3 regions of the Candidatus Clostridium stratigraminis genome follow, and region 1 is predicted to be linked to each of the others. Evidence: riboswitches for the same ligand, from Rfam matches in the RefSeq annotation. Region 1 holds a riboswitch; each other region holds the start of a gene.
What was found. A riboswitch is a leader RNA that binds a small molecule or an ion and turns the genes downstream of it on or off. The one in region 1 is predicted to bind cyclic di-AMP.
Positions count from the first base shown of each region.

Region 2: it holds a riboswitch for cyclic di-AMP, as region 1 does, so the genes downstream of both, ACJDUG_RS10885 (C40 family peptidase) here and ACJDUG_RS11335 (cell wall hydrolase) in region 1, are expected to answer to the same signal.
Region 3: it holds a riboswitch for cyclic di-AMP, as region 1 does, so the genes downstream of both, ACJDUG_RS12560 (LysM peptidoglycan-binding domain-containing protein) here and ACJDUG_RS11335 (cell wall hydrolase) in region 1, are expected to answer to the same signal.

Region 1 is NZ_JBJHZZ010000007.1:78,360-83,126, reverse strand. Features, by position in the region: gene ACJDUG_RS11350 (tetratricopeptide repeat protein) at 1-1,126, shown strand, start outside; gene trxA (thioredoxin) at 1,303-1,620, shown strand; gene ACJDUG_RS11340 (NAD(P)/FAD-dependent oxidoreductase) at 1,657-2,514, shown strand; gene ACJDUG_RS11335 (cell wall hydrolase) at 2,582-3,106, opposite strand; cyclic di-AMP (ydaO/yuaA leader) riboswitch at 3,107-3,239, opposite strand; gene ACJDUG_RS11330 (hypothetical protein) at 3,318-4,322, opposite strand; gene cdaA (diadenylate cyclase CdaA) at 4,523-4,767, shown strand, end outside.
Region 2 is NZ_JBJHZZ010000006.1:141,373-146,139, reverse strand. Features, by position in the region: gene polA (DNA polymerase I) at 1-366, shown strand, start outside; gene coaE (dephospho-CoA kinase) at 385-999, shown strand; gene ACJDUG_RS10900 (lytic transglycosylase domain-containing protein) at 989-1,564, shown strand; tRNA gene ACJDUG_RS10895 (tRNA-Leu) at 1,765-1,847, shown strand; gene ACJDUG_RS10890 (GNAT family N-acetyltransferase) at 2,013-2,522, shown strand; cyclic di-AMP (ydaO/yuaA leader) riboswitch at 2,573-2,776, shown strand; gene ACJDUG_RS10885 (C40 family peptidase) at 2,781-3,407, shown strand; gene ACJDUG_RS10880 (hypothetical protein) at 3,517-4,215, shown strand; gene ACJDUG_RS10875 (DUF4321 domain-containing protein) at 4,452-4,712, shown strand; gene ACJDUG_RS10870 (Maf-like protein) at 4,729-4,767, shown strand, end outside.
Region 3 is NZ_JBJHZZ010000009.1:55,432-60,198, reverse strand. Features, by position in the region: gene ACJDUG_RS12570 (LTA synthase family protein) at 1-757, shown strand, start outside; gene ACJDUG_RS12565 (MFS transporter) at 867-2,114, opposite strand; cyclic di-AMP (ydaO/yuaA leader) riboswitch at 2,341-2,466, shown strand; gene ACJDUG_RS12560 (LysM peptidoglycan-binding domain-containing protein) at 2,466-3,251, shown strand; gene ACJDUG_RS12555 (SH3 domain-containing protein) at 3,647-4,767, shown strand, end outside.

The sequences.
Region 1 (4,767 bases):
TTATTTTAAGGGCGACCTAGATTCCGCTGAGGCCCTATGGAAGATGAACTTTCAGGTAAACAGAGACTTGGTATCAAAAAAATATTTAGAGGATATTAGAAATGATAGAGATAAGCTCCTTATTTATAAGGAAGCTTTAGCAACTATAAATGAATTAAGGCTTAAAGAAGCAGTAAATTTGCTAAAGAAATGCAAAGAGAGTGATTTTAATTGTATTAATGTAAAAAATTCTTTAACTATTTGTTATATAAAGCAAGGGGATTATAATGCTGCAGTTAAATTCATTGAGGAAGTACTTAAAATTGACAGGAAAAATGATATTGCGATAAAAAATAAAAAAGAACTTATAAGTTTAGGTATAGTGAAGAAAAAATTAAAATTTAAGTATATTGCTATACCAATTGCATGTATAATCATAGGTTTGGCTTTAGGTTTTGTAGTCAAAAATATAAACAAGGCAATAGCAGCCAAAAACAACATAAGTGAACAAGCTAAAATATCTGCAGGTAAAAACAATACAAATGAACCTGCCAAAGCTCCTACAGTTAGTAGTACTAATGCTGCAAATGATACAATAGCAGCAAATGAAAATACTAAAACTGTAAATGAAAATATATTTAAAAGTGAAGAGTTTAAAAGTGCTGTAACTAATCAAGACTATGAAAAACTGTACAGCATGGCAAATGAGTGGAAGGACAAAGAATTAAATATAAATGATAAGACCTTGCTTCAAAAAGGTATAGAACTACTACAAAGCAGCGGTATAGAATATTTTTATGGTAAAGGCAGACAAGCATTAACGTCAAAGGATTACAAAACTTCCGAAAAATATTTTACTATGGCTTGTGATTATGGGAAAGAATATTATCTATATCAGGATATACTATATATGTTAGGCTTCAGCTTTAAAAATGATAATCAAATTGATAAGTGCATAAAATATTATGAAGAATATGATAGTAAGTTTTCTAATGGCACCTATGAGCAAACAGTTTTGTATGATATGAGTTTAATTTATAAATCTGTAGATGTAAAATTAGCTAAAAATTATGCTTCAAGACTTACTAAGCAGTATCCTAAGTCTATTTATAATAATAGTGTAATAAATAATATTTTAGCTAAATAACGTTACAATGCTACACTTGATATATTAATTATAATAATATATAATATTAATATAATAAAATACCATCTAGGGGTATGTAAAGAGGTTAGAGTCTAAATGGACTTTTACGAGTAATTTGCGAGCGGAAGCGAGTAATCTTAAATTACTCAGTGTGACCACTAAAAGGAGGAAATAAAATGATTAAAGAAATAATGGATAATAATTTTGAAGATGAAGTAATGAAAGGCAATGAAGCTGTAGTTGTTGATTTTTGGGCTCCTTGGTGCGGACCTTGCAAAATGCTTGGACCAGTTTTAGAAGAACTAGAAAAGGACTATAACGGAAAAGTAAAGTTTGTAAAGGTTAATGTTGATAATAATCCAGTAGTATCACAAAAGTATAGGGTATCAAGTATACCAACAGTCATGGTGTTTAAGAATGGGTCTACTGTAGATACAATGGTTGGTTTTAGACCAAAGATAGCTGTTAAGGATTTAATTGAAAAGCATATTTAAGTTAAAGCTGCTTTAAGGCTGATAGGGGTGAAGGGTGTGTCGCAAAGATATGATATAGCAATTGTGGGCAGTGGACCAGCTGGGTTATCTGCTGCTGTGAATGCTAAAATAAGAAATAAAAATATCATTGTTTTTGGAAGCAAGGATTTAAGTGCAAAGCTAACAATTGCTCCAAAGATTAATAACTACTTAGGGCTTCCTAATATAAGCGGCAGGGAATTAAAACATGAATTTGAAAAACACATTAAAGCTATGAACATCCATATAACTTATGAAAGAATCAATTCTATTTACGCAATGGGAGACTATTTTGCTTTAATGGTTAATGAGAAACTTTACGAAGCAAAAACAGTAATATTGGCAACTGGAGTTGAATACACAAAAGCCTTAAAGGGAGAAGAAAAATTTTTGGGCAAAGGTGTAGGCTATTGCGCTACCTGTGATGCACCCCTATATAAGGGTAAAATAGTAACTATCATAGGCTATAATAAAGATGCTGAAGAAGATGCTAATTATGTTAGTGAACTTGCTGCAAAAACCTATTATGTTCCAATGTATAAGAATGTGGGAAATCTAAAGGATATTATAGAAATTGTAGTTGATAGACCTATAGAAATAGCAGGAGATGATTTGGCTCACAGCTTATTACTTAAAAATAAGATTATAAAAACTGATGGTATCTTTATCTTAAAGGACAGTGTTCCGCCTGGGCAATTGGTTCCAGGTCTTACTATTGAAGAAGGTCATATAAAAGTAAATAGAAGCATGTTAACAAACATTGAAGGCTTATATGCAGCTGGTGATTGTATTGGAAAACCTTATCAATATATTAAGGCTGCAGGGGAAGGACAGGTTGCGGCATTAAACGCAGTTTCATACCTTGATAGTAAATAAATTTCACATAAAAGAACTCCTCAAAATTATTTGAGGAGTTCTTTTATGCCTATTTAATTTTTAAAAATTATTGATTAACTACGAAAAAAACATGGTTTCCTATAGGTTTTACATTAGCTTTTTCTATGTTCTTCATCCAATATGAAGTTGCAATTTTAGGATTATAGAAGAAAACTGCTTTATTTGTAGGATCTTTACCACTTAAAGCTTCTAATACTGCATCATAACTTGCTTTATCTGGTATGACATCTATTCGACCATTAACTAAACAAGAAAAGGCGTTTTTTTGCTTTATTACACCTTCAATAGATTTTGGAAAGCCTGGGCTTTGCAATCTGTTTAGTATAACAGAGGCAACAGCAACCTTTCCTTCATAGGGCTCAGACCTGCTTTCAGCATAAACTATTTGAGCCATTAAATAAACGTCGCTTTCTGTTACATAAATAGACTTTTGGTTATAGTTTAAAACTTGTATTGCGTCTATCTGCTCCTTGTATAAATCACAATCTAATTCACTAGCTGCTTTTACATTGGACAATGGTATAAATAAAAAGAAACATAAAAATAAAAATACTAAAGTGTATTTTTTCATTACAATCCTCCTTTTGCCTACGGGGTTAGCTGACGGGTTCGGTAAAGGCATAACCTACGAAATAACGATTCACCCCAAAAAAGTGGTTTCCCCGTGTTTTAAAATAAAAATAAAACTTAGGCTAATGATATTATTCCTCTATTTTTAAAAAAAATACAATATTTAAATAAAAAAATGACATACCATAAAAGGTATGCCAATATTGGTAATTTTAAGACTGTAATAAGTTTTTAAAATCAGTGTATGCTTTTAAAAAGTCACTATAATCCTTTATTACATTATTATATTTAGAAGTTGGTGATGCATATAATTCAGTAATTCTACTGCTGGTTAAATTGGCTTGGGAAAGTTTTTCATTATTTATAGAGTATAAAAGGCTTTCCATATAATTGTTGTATTCGTCTATACTTGTATTAAATGCCTTGTAACAGGTTATGGCCTTAGAAGGCACAGTTATATTTGAGAACTCCTGAGAAAGTTTGTCTAAGTTTGTTTTGTTATTATTAATATCAGAAATAACTGAATCAAAGTTTGAATTATTGGCCCTTGCAGCTATTATCTTATCTGAAAAATCAATTTTAATAGGTAAAAACTTTGCTATTATACCTTCCATGCTATCAACAAAGTCTAAATTCTGTTTTTGAATAATTTCATTATCTCTTTTAAGCCTTACTAGTTCGTTAACGTAGCTAGAGGTATTAACCACTAGAGTGCTTAGCTTATTATTAACTAAAGGTTTTATAGCTTTTAGCTTTATAAGGGAGTAGTATTTATTACAATCATCTTTGTATTTATTTAAATCGGCTCCTGCCTTATCTAAGTCATTTCCGTTAGGATTACTTAAAATTAAGTTAATCTGCTTGAAAATAAGTATATTTTTATCTATACCATTAAGTAGGTTATCATGATCTGCTTTATATTTCTCAACTGGAATAATTCCTTGAAGGCTATCCTTAATTTTCGACAAATTATCTATTTTTGCAGGTAGGTCTTTTCTAATTTTATCAGGATCAATAGTTTGTCCAACAATAAATGCTTCCGTGCTTGTGTTTTCTTGATTTATCTGATCCACGTAAGACTTAACAGCTTTTTCGTAAGTATTTAGGGACTTTCCAATTGAAAGATAATATGTGCCATAAAAGACCATGGATACTATTAATGCAAAGGCTAAAACTGACAAAATAATAATTAAATTTTTGTTTTTCTTTCGCTTCAATTTTGTGACCTCCTCTATGTTCCTAAGTAATGGCTTATAAATTATTTATACTATATTATTCTAGCATTCATATTAAAATTCCTTCTATGTTTAATTTTATTATAAATATATTTAATTTTATAATTCTGCGTATACTACTACAGCGTTTATTAGTGTATAATTGTATATATATATTGAAAAGAACAGGAGGGCGAAATCACTTGACAGAATTTTTTAAGATTATTTTTAACAGTATAAAGACAATAAGTCCATTTAACATTTTGGATATTATAGTGGTTTCCTATATATTTTATAAGGCTTATATGTTGATTAAAGAGACAAGGGCCGTCCAGCTACTAAAAGGAATTCTGCTAATTTTACTTTTACTTCCTATTAGTTCTTTTCTGCAGCTAAATATGCTTAACTGGATTTTAAGCAAAACCATAACTATAGGTGTACTTTCTAT
Region 2 (4,767 bases), on a different contig from region 1:
AGTGCTGAGGTTAATTCTTATGTAACCACAATTCTAAACAGAAGAAGGTATATAAGAGAGGTTAATGCATCCAATAAAATAGTTAAAGCATTAGGTGACAGGCTTGCAATGAATACACCAATTCAAGGAAGTGCAGCAGATATAATAAAACTTGCTATGATTAATGTAGCAAAGAAATTAAAAAACTTAAAATTAAAAAGCACCTTAATTTTACAAGTCCATGATGAGCTTATTCTTAACGTATATAAAGATGAATTAAAAGAAGTAGAAGCCTTAGTTAAGACAGAAATGGAAAATGTTGCTGATCTAAAAGTTCCACTTGAAGTAGATATAAATGTCGGTAAGGATTGGTATGATGCCAAATAAATTTAATTAGGTGAAGTTATGATAAAAGTAGGATTAACCGGCGGCATAGGAAGCGGTAAAAGCACAGTGTCTAATTTTCTAAAAGAAAAAGGGATACCCATTATTGATGCGGATATTATATCAAGAGACATATTAATACTTTACCCTGAAGTTATCAGTAATATTAGGAAGGAATTTGGCTCTGAATTTTTTGATGCTAAAGGCCTTCTTAAAAGAAGAGAACTGGGTAACTTCGTTTTTAATAATCCTGAAGGAAAATTAAAATTAGAAGCATTAACTATACCTTATATTATTAAAGAGATATATTTAAAAATTGAAAAGTACAAGATTGAAGGTTTTAAAATGTGCATTGTTGATGCTCCCACACTAATTGAAACAGGTCTATATAAGGCTATGGATTTAAATATTTTAGTTTGGGTAGACGTAAATACGCAAATAGAGAGAACTCTTAAGCGTGACAATTTAAATTTAGGTGATGTAAAAAACAGAATAAATGCCCAAATACCACTAGAGGATAAAAAAAAGTATGTTAACTTTATAATTGATAATAGAAGCAGTATTGAGGCTACGAAGAATCAAATAGATAAGGTTTTGAAAGAAATATATTGTTCAGAGGTAAAATATGAAACATAGAGGTCTGTTTACTGTATTTGTTATAATACTGCTTGTAATTCTAATTGTTGAGTTTAGCAATATTGCAAAAACTCTATTTCCTCTAAATTATGTAGATTCTATTAATAATTATTCAAGAAAATACAATTTAGATCCTTATCTAATTTCTGCAGTTATAAAAACTGAAAGTAACTATAAACCAAGAGCCCTTTCTTCTAAAAGTGCCTATGGTTTAATGCAAATAACTCCGGATACAGCTGAGTGGGCAGCAAAAGAAATGAAGCTTAATAATTATAAAAATGAAAAGCTCTTTGATCCAGATTATAATATTAATATGGGCTGTTGGTATTTGGATAACTTAAAAAAAGAATTTAATGGGAATATGGATTTAGTTTTGGCAGCCTATAATGGTGGAAGAGGAAATGTTGAAAAGTGGTTAGCTGATTCGGAACATTCAAGCGACGGCGTGAATTTACATTATATACCCTTTAAAGAGACTGACAAATATATTAAGAGGGTAAAGGTAAATTATAATATTTATAAATTTTTATATAAAAATAAATTTACAAATGATGTTACAAAATAAGTGTAGGTGGAAAGAAAATTATTAGATAAATTACTTTCCGCCTTTTTACATAGTATTCAATTAATATATTATTAAATGAGGAATAGCAAGAAATCATCACAAAGTAATTTCTTGTATTTGAATAGTTGAAATTATTATTGACGAATTAGCAAAGGAGGTAGTATAATAACTGATGTAATCTAACTAAAGATTACTAATATGCAGGAGTGGCGGAATTGGCAGACGCGCACGTTTGAGGGGCGTGTGGGAGACCGTACGGGTTCAAGTCCCGTCTTCTGCACCAAGTAAAATAATAATGGCAGCTATATGATTAATTTTTAAATTAGTCATATGGCTGCCATTTAATTTATATTAATAAGTAATAACTCATATGTATGCCAATATTTTATTTTTAAAAAAGGATTTTACTTCATTGTGTAGAATTAATTTATTGATGCGAGGTGAATTTATGTTTGATGTAGATTTTTATATAGAAGATATATCTGTTTCTAGTATAGAAAAAGAGGATATTATATTAGTACAGCATTGGATAAATAATCAATATATAAATAGTGAGAACGAAAAACCTCTAATGTTTAAAGACTTTTATGAAAGATTTTTAGAATATTATGTTAGTGAAAATGAATTTTTCTTAAAAATTAAAGCTCAAGATAATTTGATTGGTGTAATTAAAGGCAGAATTGAAATAAAAAATATTAATGAAGTTTGGCTGTGGTATTATTTATTAGACAAAGACTTTCGAGATAAAGGCATTGGCAGCAAAATTATTAAGGCTATGATTAAATATTTTAATATAGAGCTAGGTATATTTGATTTTTTTGCCGGGGTTTGTGAGAAAGATATAGATATTTTTAATTTTTGGAAGAAAAATGATTTTAAAAAGCTAAGAGTTTCAAAGGATTTTTTCAACATATCAGGAGAAGATATGGATATGATAATTTTAAAATATCATGGTTAAAGCTGTTAATTTAATAACAAACATTGACATAGCAGCAGTAATAGTAATATAATGATTAAGAGCTGAATCCTATTTTTACAAAAAATGGGTACGGAGGAACCAATATATGCAGGGGTTAATCTGATTTCTATAATATATAGAAAACTAGGTATTATCCAGTTAGGAATGACATGAATGTATGTTATAAGTCTTATCAGTAGGGAACCTTCACCCGAACCCGTCAGCTAACTCCGGAAGCAAACAGAAGGGGGGAAACAAATGAAGTACTCTATAGCCAAACCGCTATTATTTGCGGCAGCTTTAGTGGCGTTTGGTATTTCTGCCAGGTTTAACGGATATATCGTTAAGGCAGACGCAGCTATCAAAGATCAGCCAAGCGTGGTTGTTCGATCAGCAAGCTTAAATACGGACAAGGTAATTAAAGTCCCACAAAAAACTGAACAAAAAACCAGTTCCACAAAAAGCAAAACCTTAAGCAGAGGCGGCGGCAGTGGAATAACTGGCGGTGCTCCAGCTTCAGCAGGAAACAGCAGTGTAGTTTCTTATGCATATAAGTTTTTAGGGAAACCATATGTATGGGGAGCATCAGGACCTAACGCGTTTGATTGTTCAGGCTTTACAGCTTATGTCTATAGAGCATTTGGTGTTGGACTCGGTCACTACACTGGAACCCAGTTTGGTAGTGGTCAATCAGTAAGCAAAGGTAATTTAGCACCAGGAGATCTAGTGTTTTTTAACACATATGGTTCAGTTTCACATGTAGGAATATATGTTGGCGGCGGTAATTTTATACACGCAGCAAATTCTCGAACCGGTGTTACAGTTAGCAGTCTTTCTGAAGGCTACTATGCATCTAGATATGCAGGTGCAAGAAGAGTTAATTAATTTTTTCTTCTCGGCAAATTTTGCCGAGTTTTTTTTATCATAAAAATCCACTTTTAAAAATAGTATTATATAGGGTTTTAATTTGAAACTTTAAAAGTGGAGGTAAACCATGAAATACACAAGATATGATTTAAGAAGAAAGAAATCTGAAAACACAATAATTATTTTGGTTATGTTATCAGTTTTGCTAACGGCTTTTTTGCTTGGAACTTTTATTTCAAATCTTTTTATGAAAAAGGCATCAGTGGCCAATATAGCCCCTCCAGCAAGCAGTGATGTAGGTGCAGTTAATAAAACGGAAACTAAATCAAGTAAATTTATAGTTATTCAAGGCGGGAAATTTGCTAAAGCTGAAAATATTGAAAAAGAAAAAAAGCTTTTTATAGATTATGGAACTCCATTTACCATACAGGACCAAGATGGTACAAGAGTTTTATTAGGTATATATAATGAAAGTGAAAGTTTAAAAGTAATTAATAATCTCAAAACTAAGAATATAGATAATTCAAAAATTACCTTTGAATTAAAATCAGATAATTTATGCAGCGAAGAAATAGCTGCAATTGTGAATGCAGAGCTGGAGATTATTAATAAACTTTCTGATAAAGGCATAAAATCTATCCAAACTGATGATTTAAAAAATTGGACTAATAGTCTAGAAAAAGTGGATTCCAAGGATGTAAATAAAGTAATTCTTGAGGACTATAAAACACACATTAATGCTCTTCCAAAGGACTTAAATAATGAAAATACTGTAAATATTGAAATATATATTTATAACTTATTAAAAAAGCTTACAAGCAAATAGTTAAAATCAGAATTTAGAACATGAAATTTAGCGAAAATATATAAAATATGTGTATTGAGTATAAAGTAATATACACAGATAAAATATTTTATATATTCTAGCTTTTTTTATGTTTTTTTATTTTTTGACAATACATTATTTATTTCTTAACAAATTATAAATAATGTACTAAATACTTGTTTACACTTTTATTAAATGATAAACTATAAAAGATAAATAAAGGCAGGGGATTATTAATGAGGGGTTCAGAAAAAAGTAAAAGTTTTTTATTTTTTATTATAATTTTAGGTGCCATATGTGGAAGTTTAATTGGAGACTTACTTGGAAGCAACATTAAGTATCTATCTCTTCTAAAAAATGCTTATAATATTGGCACAAAGAATCCTTTAGTACTTGACTTAAAAATATTAAGTATTTCCTTTGGCATAAATTTCAATATAAGCTTAATGACTATAATTGGTATTATATTGGCAATAATACTATATAGAAAAATTTAGCTAAGGATGTGATTTTATGTCTATAATACTTGCATCTGCTTCCGAAAGAAGAAAG
Region 3 (4,767 bases), on a different contig from region 1:
TGATAAAGGTTCCTATTGGAATTGGATGCCTGCTCTTACTTCCATTGGTTTTCAAAAGGCAGTGGATGAAACCTCTTATAAACTAGATGAAACAATTGGACTTGGTTTAAGTGATGGTTCTTTTCTTCGTCAGGCAGAACCAATAATCGCAAAGCAAAAACAGCCCTTTTACAGTTTTATGATAACATTATCAAGTCATGGACCTTTTGATATTCCAGCACAATATAGAGAATTAAAACTAGACAGTAAGCTCGATGAAACAAAATTAGGCGGTTACTTTCAAAGTATTCATTATACTGATAAACACATTGGAATTTTTCTAGACAAGCTTCAAAAGGATGGTGTCTTAGATAATTCAGTAGTAGTGGTATATGGTGACCATACTGGAATACACAAATATTACGATGATGAGGTTTCAAAAATTCAGCCTCAAGAAAGCTGGTGGCAGAATAATAATATGAGAGTACCTCTTATTATATACACTAAAGGTATGGAATGTAAGAAATTCAGTAATATTGGCGGACAAGTTGACCTTCTTCCTAGCCTCGCTTATTTAATGGGTGCCGATACCAAATCTCTTGAAAGAACGGCTATAGGTAAGAATTTATTTAATACCAATAAGAGTTTTGCAGTTCTGTCAAATGGAGAATATATAGGTAACAGTTCTAGTGAAAAAGAAAAAACCTCAGAAATTGAAGGTATAACTATTTCTGATACAATAATAAGAAGTAATTATTTTAAAGATAACGCAAAATAACTTAAAGGGATGAGTTAAAAGTTTTTAACTCATCCCTTTTTTTTCATATCACATATATAATATTTCTGCAAAGCTATAAAAATCAATGATAAATAGAAACTTCTTTTAATTAAGCTTTTTCAGAATTTGGTTTTCTATTAAATATTATAACTAAAATTGTTATAAATAAAAGGCTTAATATTCCACTAACTACAAAGGCTGAGGAAGCTCCAAGCTTATCTGCAGCTGTGCCTGAAAACAAATTACCTATAGGAGTTGAACCTGCAAAAACTAAGGCATATACGCTCATCACCCTTCCCCTGTATTCATCTTTAGCATTTATTTGGAGTGTAGAATTTGCTGTTGTGGAAAAGTAAATATTAAATACACCAGTTATAGCTAAAGAAAATGCAGCTATGTACTCCAGTTTACTTAATCCAGTGAGCATCAACATTATTGATACTATAATTGAGCTTAGCAGCAAAGTTGAATGTTTAGGACCCTTCCTACTTTTTAAAGATACTGTAACAGCACCAATAAGTGAACCTATTCCCAATGATGCCATTAAAAATCCATAGGTTCCTTCAGACTGATGAAGAACATTTTTTGTAAATACAGGAAGCAGTACATTATAATTAAAAGCAAAAACTCCCAATACAAATACAATTAAAACTGTTTTCATTAGCTTTGGAGTCTTATAAATGTATAATAACCCATCTTTAATTTCCTTTAATATTTTACTTTCCGAATTTGTTTTTCTTACATAAGGGGTTGGTTTTATTTTAATAAGTCCATAAATAACCGCTATGAAACTAAGGCCATTTAACAAGAAACACCATCCAGCACCTAGTAGAGACATGATCAATGCACCAATTGATGGTCCAAGAATCCTTGCTAAGTTAAAAACAGCAGAATTTAATGCAATTGCATTCATTAAATCTTCCTTTCCAACTACCTCAACTACAAAGGTTTGTCTTGTTGGTGTATCCAGTGTATTTGTAAATCCCAAAATAAGAGCTATTATAAGTATGTATGAATATTTTACTGTATGTGTAAATACTAAAATTGAAAGAGTTAAAGCAAGGAGCATAGAAATGCTTTGAGTTATTAATAATATCTTCTTCTTTGGAAATCTATCTACAACTACTCCTGCAAAAAGAGAAAATATGGTTATAGGCAGGAATTGAATAGTTCCAACAAGTCCAAGCAAAAATGGTGAACCTGTAATGGTAAAAACCAGCCAAGATTGACCTATACTCTGCATCCAGGTACCTATTAAGGAGATACATTGTCCAAACCAATAATATCTAAAGTTTTTATGGGTTAATGCATGGAAATTATTATTACCTAGTCTTTTAAATTTCGTCATTAAATTCATTCATATGCCATCCCCTCTTAAATTAATCCTTATTTTATAATATAATATATTAATTTTTGTCGCAACTTTATGTATATTTAAAATTGTTTTAAAAGTTTAATTTTATAATATATAGTTTAAATTAAAATAAGCCTTAATATACTTAGGAATTAAACACATACCATCATTTGCCCCCATTTCCACATATATTGCATAGAAATATAAGATTTCTTTTGTTACAATAATCACATACAAAACGCCGAATCTCCAAAAGGAGTACGGGGGATTTATCCTGGGGTGAATCTCATTTAATGAGTAGGGTACCTCTTACCCGAACCCGTCAACTAACCTCGGAGGCAAAAGGAGGCAATTATGCTAAAATCTAAAATAACAAAAAGTTTACTTTTTGCTCTATCAATCTCATTTCTATCTGGTAATTTGGTACATGCTGCCAGCTATAAAGTTGTATCTGGTGATTCTCTATATAAAATAGGAAATTTATTTAATACTAATAGTTCAGTGCTTATGCAGACTAATAAATTAGGTTCTTCTATGATTTATCCTGGACAAGTATTAAATGTACCTGCTGTGCAGTATACTGTAAAAAGCGGAGATACCTTATATTTAATAGCGAAAAAATTTGGTGTTTCTCTAACTGCTTTAAGAACTGCAAATAACTATTGGATTGATGCTATATATCCAAATCAGACTTTAATAATTCCGGGTACAAGCTCTTCACAAAGTTCATCTCCTTCAACTTCTGTAAGTCAGGCATCTGCAGGTGTAATTCCTTACACCGAAGCAGACTTAGATTTATTAGCTAGACTTATAAACGCTGAAGCTCAAGGTGAGCCATATGAAGCTAAGGTTGCTGTTGGTGCTGTTGTAATTAACAGAGTAAAAAGTGCTGATTGGCCAAATACTATTAAAGATGTAATCTATCAACAAATAAATGGTTACTATCAATTTACACCAGTTTTAAATGGATGGATTAATAATCCTGCTACAGCTGATAGTAGACAGGCTGCCTTAGATGCATTAAAAGGTACAGATCCTACTCATGGTGCACAGTTCTATTTTGATGATAGTACTACAAATACTTGGCTTTGGTCAAAGACTGTAGCATTAAGAGTTGATAAAATGGTTTTTTCATATTAATCTGACTATATTAGGAACTTCACAGTTAAAAATTTATATAAAAATAGCTACAATATATAAAATATGATGCATGAGCTCATCGCTTCGAAAGAAGTTCTAAGCTCTCAATAGCCACAAAACCAAGTGTTGAACTAAATTCATTTCATTCAGACATACAACACGAAGGCTTTGTGGCTATTCTTTCACTCAAATAAACGAATAGCCTAAGGCTTTGGAGTTTTTTTTAAACTTGGCACTGGGCATCTTAAAAGCACTCGCTGCCACTCATAAGTTGCCCGTTAAAAGCCATTTAGGCTTTTAACCTCATTCCACATATTTTATATATTTTTGCTAAATTCAATATAAGAAATCTGCGATGAATACTTATATTAATAAAAAAATTTTAGGAGTGATAATTGTTGAAATGGACTCATAAAACATCAATAGCTTTATTGTTTTTAACTGCAGTTACAATTCCTTCTTATAAAACAGGTGCTGTTACTGCCACTTCTATTTCTAGAAGTCAAGCAGAACAAAGAGCACTGAATATGATAAACCTCACATGGACTTATGACAAAAGTAAAAATAATTCTATAGGTTCTACCTATTCTTCTATGGTAACTCAGCCAGATCAGTTAAATGGAATTGCCGCAGATGAAGCAAGAGGAATTCCCTATAATTGGGGTGGTCATGATAGCTTAGATTCAAGTTCATACGGTGCTTCTTGGACAAATTTCTTAGATGCGGTTAATAAGGGAGCCAATACAGGTAATGTAAATACAACTGCAGGTTACGGTTTAATTCCAGGTACTTCAGGCATAGATTGTTCAGGTTTTGTTCAATCAGTTTTTAATATTGCAGGTGATAAACTTTCTACCTATTCCTTATTTGATAACTATTTTACAAAAATTTCTTTGAGTCAATTAAAGCATATGGATATTCTTGATAGACCAGGTGATCACGTATTGATTTTTGATAGATGGGGTACCCTAAATGGTATTAGTGGAGCATATACCTATGAGGCAACTTGGGATCAAGTGTTTGGAGGTATTCAAGGCACTAAAAGGTATTTTGTTACAATGGATGATATTAATAATGGTTATATTCCCGGAAGATATATAAATATTGTTGATGATTCCATTACTACATCTAGTTCCTTAGGTAAAATAGTCAATGTAAATTATGCGGCGAATTTCAGAACTAGTCCTTCTACATCCGGAAGTTTAGCAGGAACCATTCCAAAGGATGCAATTGTGAAAATTTTGAACTTTTCTAATGGCTGGTATCAAATAACCTATAATGGTCAGACAGGATTTATATATGGTAATTTAATTAATTCAAATTTAACCGGCAGATACGTTGCCATTAATAATGCTTACTTACTTAATATTAGGGCATCTGCTTCCGCTAGTAGTTCAATTTACGGAACCTTAGCACAAAATCAATTTGCAGAATTTTTGAACGCATCACAAGATGGTAATTGGATAAACATAAAATTAAATGGAATTCAAGGTTATGTTTACAGCGATTATGTAAA